Regions from separate parts of the Pseudoduganella sp. HUAS MS19 genome, predicted to be linked through region 1. Evidence: predicted binding sites of a transcription regulator. Region 1 holds the regulator's gene; each other region holds the start of a gene.
The links. The regulator NrdR, encoded in region 1, represses ribonucleotide reductase genes. The targets are predictions, from matches to a motif close to CACNANATNTNGTG.
Positions count from the first base shown of each region.

Region 2: a site for NrdR is predicted at 1,510-1,523, ahead of ACWBU6_RS26500 (ribonucleoside-diphosphate reductase subunit alpha). Genes of this name have one in related genera too.
Region 3: a site for NrdR is predicted at 1,980-1,993, ahead of ACWBU6_RS24895 (ribonucleoside triphosphate reductase). Genes of this name have one in related genera too.

Region 1 is NZ_CM132133.1:2,359,636-2,362,909, reverse strand. Features, by position in the region: gene ACWBU6_RS10815 (pilus assembly PilX family protein) at 1-92, opposite strand, end outside; gene ACWBU6_RS10810 (PilW family protein) at 102-974, opposite strand; gene pilV (type IV pilus modification protein PilV) at 971-1,567, opposite strand; gene nrdR (transcriptional regulator NrdR) at 1,628-2,101, opposite strand; gene glyA (serine hydroxymethyltransferase) at 2,180-3,274, opposite strand, start outside.
Region 2 is NZ_CM132133.1:5,799,012-5,802,285, forward strand. Features, by position in the region: gene ACWBU6_RS26500 (ribonucleoside-diphosphate reductase subunit alpha) at 1-1,476, opposite strand, end outside; gene ACWBU6_RS26505 (sigma 54-interacting transcriptional regulator) at 1,814-3,274, opposite strand, start outside.
Region 3 is NZ_CM132133.1:5,423,682-5,426,955, reverse strand. Features, by position in the region: gene ACWBU6_RS24915 (CHASE domain-containing protein) at 1-545, shown strand, start outside; gene ACWBU6_RS24910 (CPBP family intramembrane glutamic endopeptidase) at 546-1,076, opposite strand; gene ACWBU6_RS24905 (hypothetical protein) at 1,141-1,410, opposite strand; gene ACWBU6_RS24900 (low molecular weight protein tyrosine phosphatase family protein) at 1,564-1,887, opposite strand; gene ACWBU6_RS24895 (ribonucleoside triphosphate reductase) at 2,035-3,274, shown strand, end outside.

The sequences.
Region 1 (3,274 bases):
GCCATTTGTGCCGCCGATGCCCCGATGGCCAGCGCGGCGAGCAGCAACAGCATCGTTACCGGAAGGGTGACGCCACGCTGGTAGTAGTGCATCGCGGCCTCCTACGGGTTGCGCAGGGCGACGGTTGCCGTGAACCGGCGACGGGCACGGTGCTGCATCGGTGCCGGCAGGCTGGCTTCATCGATGCGCGCCCCTGGATCGGCACCCGGAAGCAGTTCATAGCTGCTTAAGCGGCTTCCTCCGCGCGAGCCTCGTTCGCCGTGCAGCAGCAAAGCAATGCGGATGCTGGTGATGCGGCGCCAATGAGGCCGCATCACGCGTTCCGGCGCGGGAAGCAAGTCGTCGAGAGCGTCAATGCCGCTGGCGGTGAGGTAAAGGTTGGGGATGTTGTCGCGCGGGGCATCGGTATCAATGCCGTACAGCACGTGAAACGCATCCACGCCACGCACCACGGCATCGGAACCCCAACCGTTCTCGCCCTTGTATTTGCAGCGAAGTTCGGCGATGCCGTCGCCGGCCCGGGCCAGGTAAAAAATGCTCCACGCCCATTCGCCTGGCTCGGCGGGGAAACCGGCGCAATTGAGCATGGCGCCGCCAGCCGACGCGCCGGCGATTGCTGTGGGCAGGTAGCGGATGGCCAGCGCATCGCTGCCGTTGACAGAAGTTTGCGCGTCGCCGAGCCCATCCGAATTCGTGGCCACGCTTGCGGCGTCGCGGCCCTCAATAGCCAGCGGCGGCACAGGTGCCGCGGCACCAGCCCCGGGCTCCCCGGGATAGCCGGCCTGACGCAGCGATTGACCAATGATTGCCAGAGCGAAGCGGCCATTGTCGTCAATGCGCGTGTTGGCGCCGTTATGCAGGAAGTCGCCACTGGAAGCGTGCAGGAGCGAGGCTGCCGCCAGGGCGACCAACAGGCTGAGCGCCATCGCAATAAGGATCTCGCTCAAAGCCAGACCGTGCTGGTGCGCCATCATTGCGCGCCCCCAGCGCCAGGCCGAATGTTTGGCGGCGGGCCCGGCGGAACTGCCGGGGCGGCAGGCGATCCGGCTAACGCGACAGACAGCGCCACAGCCGGCGCCGCGCCGAAGCTGGTGCCATCCGGCCGCCTGCTGCGCCAGCCTATTTTTATGGCGACAGGAGCATCGGCAGCGCCCGAGCACGGCCATTGCAACTGCCCGCCGGGCGCGGCGCCGGCATCGCGGCAAACAACCGCGCGGGCAAGCGGCAGCGCAGCCGCGAGACGCCGGCGGAATTCATGCAGCTCCTGCTGCGCGATGGTGACCGAATCGCATGGGGCGCCATTGCAGGCGGCCGGCGCATCGGGCGCGCCACTGCCGGCAGCGGCATCAAACTCAAACCCCAGGTAAGCGGAGGACTGCGCGGCGTTCGCGCGGATGTGTTCAGCCAGCGTGGCGGCAGCCTGCAGGGCTTCGGTCTGCAGCGCCGATTCCTGCCGGGTGCGCATGGCGTGCGCCTGCATCGCCAGCGCGCCGACCAGGCCAACGGCGAGCAGCAGCACGGCAACCAGCACTTCCAGCATGGTGAACCCAGCAAATGGACGACGCATAGCGCAGCCCTCCCCTGCTGATCAAATTAGTCAGCAAAGGGCGCGCAGGTTTGAGAAATATCAAGCCTTGGGAGAGAGCTCTTGACCGTCACCAACTTCTTCGATCGCATCCTGGAATTCGGCCAGGTCTTCGAAGTTCTTGTAGACCGAAGCGAAGCGGATATACGCCACCTTGTCGAGGCGTTTGAGTTCGGCCATGACGAGTTCGCCAACGAAGACGGAGTCGACTTCACGCTGGCCGCTGGTCAGCAGCTTTTCTTCGATGGAGGACACTGCCTTGTCGACGGACTCGGCAGCAACAGGGCGCTTGCGCAGGGCCAGCATCAGGCTGGCGCGCAGCTTGTCGGCCGAATACTCGGTGCGGCTGCCGTTCTTCTTGACCACGTAAGGCATGGTCAGTTCGATCCGCTCCCACGTGGTGAAGCGCTTATCGCAGTTCACGCAGCGCCGGCGCCGTTTGATGGCATCCCCTTCCTCCGACACGCGGGTGTCGAGAACCTGGATATCATCGTGCTGGCAGAACGGGCATTTCATGGATGTGGCGTCTCTTATTATTGAATGAAAAAGCGCCGGACCTTACGATCCGGCGCCTCGATAGTACCAACCGCTTGCTTAGGCGTAAACAGGGAATTTGTCAGCCAGCACCTTCACAGCGGCTTTCACGCGCTCGATGGTTGCTGCGTCGTGCGGGTTATCCAGCACGTCGGCGATCAGGTTGCCCACTTCTTCCGCCTCGGCTTCCTTGAAACCGCGGGTGGTGAAGGCTGGCGAGCCCAGACGAATGCCGGAAGTCACGAATGGCTTCTGAGGGTCGTTAGGGATGCCGTTCTTGTTGCAGGTCATGTGAGCCTGGCCCAGGATCGCTTCCGCTTCCTTGCCGGTCAGGTTCTTGGCGCGCAGGTCGACCAGGAACACGTGCGACTCGGTGCCGCCCGAAACGATGCGCAGACCGCGCTTGATCAGGGTCTTGGCCAGCACGTCGGCATTCTTCACCACTTGCTGCTGGTAGGCCTTGAATTCCGGCGACAGGGCTTCCTTGAAAGCGACTGCCTTGCCTGCGATAACGTGCATCAGCGGGCCGCCCTGGATGCCAGGGAAGATCGAGGAGTTGATGATCTTTTCGTGCTCGGCCTTCATCAGGATGATGCCGCCACGTGGGCCGCGCAGGGACTTGTGGGTGGTGGAGGTCACGAAGTCTGCGTGCGGAACCGGGTTCGGGTACAGGCCGGCGGCGATCAGGCCGGCGTAGTGGGCCATGTCGACCATGAAGTAGGCGCCAACGGCCTTGGCCACTTTGGCAAAGCGCTCGAAATCGATTTTCTTGGAGAAGGCCGAAGCGCCGGCGATGATCAGCTTGGGCTTGTGCTCCTTGGCCAGGGCTTCCATAGCGTCGTAATCGATGTCTTCTTCGGCGGTCAGGCCGTAGGAAACAACGTTGAACCATTTGCCGGACATGTTCAGCGCCATGCCGTGGGTCAGGTGGCCACCTTCCGCCAGCGACATGCCCATGATGGTGTCGCCTGGTTTCAGCACGGCGAAGAACACGCCCTGGTTGGCCTGGGAACCGGAGTTAGGCTGCACGTTGGCCGCTTCCGCGCCGAACAGCTGCTTCACGCGGTCGATTGCCAGTTGCTCGACGACGTCCACGTACTCGCAGCCACCGTAGTAGCGCTTGCCTGGGTAGCCTTCGGCATATTTATTGGTGAG
Region 2 (3,274 bases), 3.0 Mb from region 1:
CATGAACAGGTCCGGAATCCAGTTCGCGGTGTTCATGTCGTGGGTGCGGCGGCGGTCGTCGCCGGTGTTCTTGCGCAGGTCGAGGAATTCCTCGATGTCCATGTGCCAGGTTTCCAGGTAGGCGCAGACTGCGCCCTTGCGCTTGCCGCCCTGGTTCACCGCCACGGCGGTGTCGTTCACCACCTTCAGGAACGGCACCACGCCTTGCGATTTGCCGTTGGTGCCCTTGATGTGGGCGCCCAGGGCGCGCACCGGGGTCCAGTCGTTGCCCAGGCCGCCGGCGAACTTGGCCAGCAGAGCGTTTTCCTTGATGGCGTCGTAGATGCCTTCCAGGTCGTCGGACACCGTGGTCAGGTAGCAGGAGGACAGCTGCGAGCGCTGGGTGCCGGAGTTGAACAGGGTTGGGGTCGACGACATGAAGTCGAAGGTCGACAGCAGGTTGTAGAACTCGATGGCGCGCGCTTCGCGGTCGGTTTCGTTCAGGGCCAGGCCCATGGCAACGCGCATGTAGAACGCCTGCGGCATTTCGATGCGCACATCGCGTACGTGCAGGAAGTAGCGGTCGTACAGGGTCTGCAGGCCAATGTAGCCGAACTGCAGGTCGCGGTCGGCAACCAGGGCCTTGGCCAGCTTGGCCAGGTCGAACTTGCCCAGTTCTTCGTTCAGCAGTTCGGCAGCGATACCTTTGGCGATGTACTGCGGGAAGTACTCGATGTAGGCGGCGGCGGCGCCGGCTTGCGGCACTTCCTTGCCGAACACTTCCTTACGGATGGTGTGCAGCAGGATGCGGGCGGTCACCTGGGAGTAGGCAGGGTCCTTTTCCATCAGCGCGCGGGCAGCCAGGATGGCGGACTTGTGCAGTTCTTCGACCGGCACGCCGTCGTACAGGTTCTTCACGGTTTCGGCCAGGATGGCGTCGGCATCGACGTGCTTTTCCAGGCCCTTGCAGGCGGCGCCGATCAGGTCGCGCACTTCCTGCATCACCAGAGGACGGGCGACGCCGTTCTCGGTGACGTTGATCTGCGGTTCCGCGGTGGCGGTGGCGCCGGCCGCTTCCTTCTTCAGACGGCGCTCTTCCATGTGCTTGGCGCGGTACAGCACGTAGGAGCGTGCCACGTCGTGCTCGCCCGAGCGCATCAGGGCCAGTTCAACCTGGTCTTGCACGTCTTCGATATGGAAGGTGCCGCCGGCTGGCTGGCGGCGCATCAGGGCGGCCACCACGTTCTTGGTCAGGTCTTCCACCAGTTCGCGGATGCGGGCGGAAGCCGCACCCTGGCCGCCGTTCACTGCCAGGAAGGCCTTGGTCATTGCCACGGCGATCTTGGATGGCTCGAAAGCGACCACGGCGCCGTTGCGGCGGATGATGCGGTAGTCAGCCATCTGGCTAGCGGAAACAGCGACACCGCCGGCGGTTTCGCCAGCGGAAACAGGCACTTGAGGCGCCTGCGTGGTGGAAATATCTTGAGTAGATTGCATTTATGCTCCGCGTATTCAGTATTTGTTAATGGCCACTATATCTAGTGGACCATCGAATTCTGTCCACTAATTGTAGTGACGGGATCCGGATCGTACAAGGTGAAATTTTTTCGTTTAGGCCACGTTTTCTTATTGACATTTGATATCCCCCATCACTACAGGCGATCGGCGGTGAGCGAGCACTAACACAGCTTTTTCGGTGCTGAGTGAATAAGCAATATTGCAGCGCAGCACGGTCTTGTGCGTTGGCGAAAACGCTACATGGCGCTAGGGGATTTTCGCGGCGGACCGGGATTATAGACCAATCGGGCGGCGGCTGCCCCGCCGCCGCGAACGGCTAGCCGGGGTCCTGGATGTTCAGCTTCTGCATCTGGTAGCGCAGCTGGCGGAAGCTGATGCCCAGGAGCTGGGCGGCCTGGGTGCGGTTGTAGTTGGTCTGGGCCAGGGCGCGCGTGATGATGTCGCGCTCGACCGCTTCGAGGTAGGCCGGCAGGTTGCTGGGCAGGACGTCAAACACCGGCAGCGGCGGCATGGATGGCTCGCCAGCCGGCGCAGCCTCCGGTGCCGGCGTTTCGGCCGGCTGGCCTGGCGCCGGCACTGCACCGGCAGGACTGACGGCAGGACTTGCCGCCTGGCCGGCAGCGGCACCGGCGGGGGCGGCCGGCATGGCAGGGGCAGGCACCGGCGCCGCGGCTGGCGCGGCCGGCGGCAGCGTGCCGCCCTTTAGCGCCAGGTCTTGCGCCGAAATCACACCGTCGTTGGAGAACGCCAACGCACGCTCGAGGATATTTTCCAGCTCGCGCACATTGCCCGGGAAGGAATAACCCTTCAATACCTCGAGCACGCCGGGCGCCAGCACCACCTTATGTTCAAAACTGCCCAGCCGCGCCAGGATGGCTTCGACCAGCTCGTCCAGGTCGTCGAGGCGCTCGCGCAAGGGCGCCAGGCGCAGCTCGATCACGTTCAGGCGGTAGAACAAATCCTGGCGGAACAAGCCGTCTTCCACCAGCTTTTCCAGGTTCTTGTGGGTGGCGGAGATGATCCGCACGTCGACCGGTTCTTCGGCCGTGGCGCCGATCTTGCGCACGCGCCGCTCCTGGATCGCGCGCAGCAGCTTGACCTGCATCGCCAGCGGCAGGTCAGCCACCTCGTCCAGCATCAGGGTGCCGCCGTTGGCAGCCTGGAAGAAGCCATCGCGCTCGTCGGAGGCGCCGGTGAAGGCGCCCTTGCGGTAGCCGAAGAACTCGGCCTCCATCAGGGCTTCCGGAATGGCGCCGCAGTTGACGGCAATAAAAGGTTTGTCGGCACGCGAGCTTTGGGCATGGATTTCCCGCGCCGCCAGTTCCTTGCCGCTGCCGGACTCGCCATTGATGGCAATCGGCGCCATCGACCGCGCCAGCCGGGCAATCTGGGCGCGCAAGGCCTGGATCGCGGCCGAACTGCCGCGCAGCCGGCTTTGCGGCTGGCCGCGCGCCGGGGCCGCGGCCGGGGCGCTGTCGCTCACCTTCAACGCCGACTGCACCAAGATGCGCAACTGTTCCAGCTGCACCGGCTTGCTGACGTAGTCAAAAGCGCCCGCCTTCAGCGCGACCACGGCATTTTCGGCACTGCCAAAGGCCGTCACCACGGCAATCGGGATATTCTTGCCGCTGGCCGTCACTTCGCGCACCAGTTCCAGCCCCAGGCCGTCCGGCAGGCGCATGTCGGTCAGCACCAGTTGATAATCTTTTTCGGCAAAGAGCTGGCGCGCTTGCTGAAGGGTTTCGGTGCTGTCCACGTCCAGCCCCATCTTCAGCAG
Region 3 (3,274 bases), 3.1 Mb from region 1:
CCTTCAAGCAAGTGGCCGTCGACCAGACTTCAGACAAACGGCGTTCGTTCAACCTGCATGGGGTGGTGCACGACACGCTTGCCACCTATTCGGCCCAGCTGCGCCGTGCCAATTGCGAGGTGAAGGTGTGGATGCCGGAGACGCTGACCTTTATCTCCTATCCCGGCAGCATTGGACAGGTGTTGAGTAACCTGATTCAGAACGCCATCATGCATGCCTTTGAAGGACGCGAATCCGGCCGCATCACGATCAGCGCTGTTGAAATGGACGAGGAAAATGTCGAACTGCGCTTCGCCGACGACGGCAATGGCATGAGCGCACGTACCCTGCGCCAGGTGTACGATCCCTTCTTCACCACGAAAATGGGGCAGGGCGGTTCTGGGCTCGGCATGAATATCGTCTACAACCTTGTTACCGGTGTCTTGCGCGGAACCATCCACGTCGATTCCGAGGTCGGAAAAGGTACGACCGTAATCATCACCTTGCCCCGCAACGCTCCCGCAAAAGACGAACTCGCGGAGAACGACCTGCTGCACGCGCAGTAGTCAGGCAACTGCCGGCGTTTGAGATGCCATGCGGCGGATTGCGTACAGGCCGACGATGTCGATAGCGGCATGAATGACCATCGCGGCGAGTAGCCCGACATACTGCGTAATGTAGCCGAAGAAGACGCTTACGACAAAGACGCTGCCAGCCTGGATCAGCACCCGCCCGGTCAGCTCATTGAACTTGTAAGCCCTCGTGTGCGCGAGGACGAATAGCGCGGAAGTGAACCAGATGCCAAGAAGGGGTTGCAACGCTCCGCGGAATAACAGCTCTTCGCCAAAGCCCGCTGCCAATGCGATCCAGACGGGGTTCCAGCCGCTCAAGTCCAGGCGGCTGTAGCTTTCAACAGTAGATCGGTTTGTCTTTCGTGCTGCGGCATACTTGAAACCGATGACGCCGAACGCCCAATACAGTAAGCCAACCGTCAGGCCTATGCCGGCTTGCAGCAGCAACGGCATGCCGGCATGTAGCTTGGACAGGTAGGGTTTATCGTGGAGCAACGCGATGATGGCGACCGCGATTGCGGACATGATAGCGCAGGTGCGAAGCTGCCGGGCCAGGGTGAATCGGGTGTTTGGATTTCTCTGCATAAAATCAGGAGCGCAAGTCTTCAAGGATTTTCAATGCGGCGCGTTCGGCCTCGGCTTCGGCGGCTTGCTGGTCCAATAAGGTGAGGTCCGCCGACACGCGACGCTTTGGATAGACATGCGTCATATGCATCGGGTTCGCAGAAGGGGCGAAGATGGATACATAGGCGCCCCATAGCTTCGTACCTTCCAGCAGTTCGCCGGTGAATTCGATCTCATAGCCATCAATGCTCCTGTTAGGCATCGTCATTCTCCGCTTGGCGAGAAGGTCCAGCATAACAAATAGCCTGGACCGCTCCTTTTGTAGCGCTGCTCCCGGTTAATGCGTTTGAACTGGGCCGTGGCGGGACGTGCGCCGGCGGGTGCATCGTTTGGGCTGCGTCCAAGCTGAGCGATCGAATGATTGGACATATGCGAAAGGCAGCCACGTTTAGCGCAAGAACTTGCCGGCCTTAGCTTCCAGAAGGCGGATCAATTCGGGCTGCATGTACTCGTAATCATCAGGGATGTCGAGGCAGATCACGCGCTTGCCGTTCAGGTGAGCCCTGAAATTCCGGGAGAGGCGGTTGCGATGGGCCTTCTCCATCACGAAGATGATGTTCGACCACGCTATCTGCTCGGTCGACAACTGCACGTCGGCATCATTGCCCAGGCCTGCCGAATCGGTCTCGACATCCGGCCAACCGGCAAAGATGTGTTCCGCCGTCGGGCTGCGCAAGCGGTTTTGGGTGCAAATGAAAAGTGCTCGTTTCACAAAGTAGGGGCTTGGCTATTCGTTATGCGCAAATCTTATCAAATTTAAACTGGATCAAGGAAATCAAAAATCGGAACTCTAGCGGCGTCGATTACTATATTTAGTGTGTAAGATTCGTTTTGACACAATATGTAGACTATCAAGACGATGAATTCGACCCGCAAGACCACGGTGGACGTACAGTCCTCGATCGATGAATACCTGCAGCAGCTCGATTGGCGCGTGAACGCCAATGCCAACCAGGGTTACTCCCTGGGCGGCATGATCCTCAACATCTCCGGCAAGATGATCGCCAACTACTGGCTCGACCACGTCTACCCGCGCGAAGTCGGCGCGGCGCACCGCAATGCCGACATCCACATCCACGACCTCGACATGCTGGCAGGTTACTGCGCCGGATGGTCGTTGCGCACCTTGCTGAACGAAGGCCTGAACGGCGTGCCGGGAAAGGTGGAATCGGCGCCACCGAAGCACCTCTCCAGCGCAGCCGGCCAGATCGTGAACTTCCTCGGCACGCTGCAAAACGAGTGGGCCGGAGCGCAGGCATTCAGCTCCTTCGATACCTACATGGCGCCTTACGTACGCAAGGACAGTCTGGAATATGAACAGGTCCTGCAAACCATGCAGGAGCTGATCTACAACCTGAATGTCCCGTCACGCTGGGGAACGCAGACACCATTTACCAATCTCACTTTCGACTGGACTTGTCCGGAAGACCTCCAGGAGCAGGTGCCGGTGATCGCCGGCGAAGAAATGCCCTTCACCTACGGCGACCTGCAGGCCGAGATGGATATGATCAATCGCGCCTACATTGAAGTGATGATGCGCGGCGACGCCAAAGGCCGGGCATTCACCTTCCCGATCCCGACTTACAACATCACGCCGGACTTCAACTGGTACAGCCCGAACGCCGAACTGCTGTTCGAGATGACTGCGCGCTACGGCCTGCCGTACTTCCAGAACTTCGTGAATTCGGAACTCAAGCCGAACATGATCCGTTCCATGTGCTGTCGGCTGCAGCTTGACCTGCGCGAACTGCTCAAGCGAGGCAACGGCCTGTTCGGTTCGGCCGAACAAACCGGCTCGCTCGGCGTAGTGACGCTGAACTGCGCCCGTCTTGGCTACCTGTTTGCGGGCGATGAAGCTGCGCTGCTTGCGCGCGTGGACGAATTGCTCGAACTCGGCAAGACCAGCCTGGAGATCAAACGCCAGGTGATCCAGCGCCTGATGGATGGCGGCCTGTTCCCCTACACCAAACGCTACCTCGGCACGCTGCGCAACCACTTCTCGACGCTCGGCGTGAACGGCATCAACGAAATGATCCGCAACTTCAGCCGCGACTCGGAAGACATCACGACCGAAGCCGGCGCCGCGTTGGCAATACGCC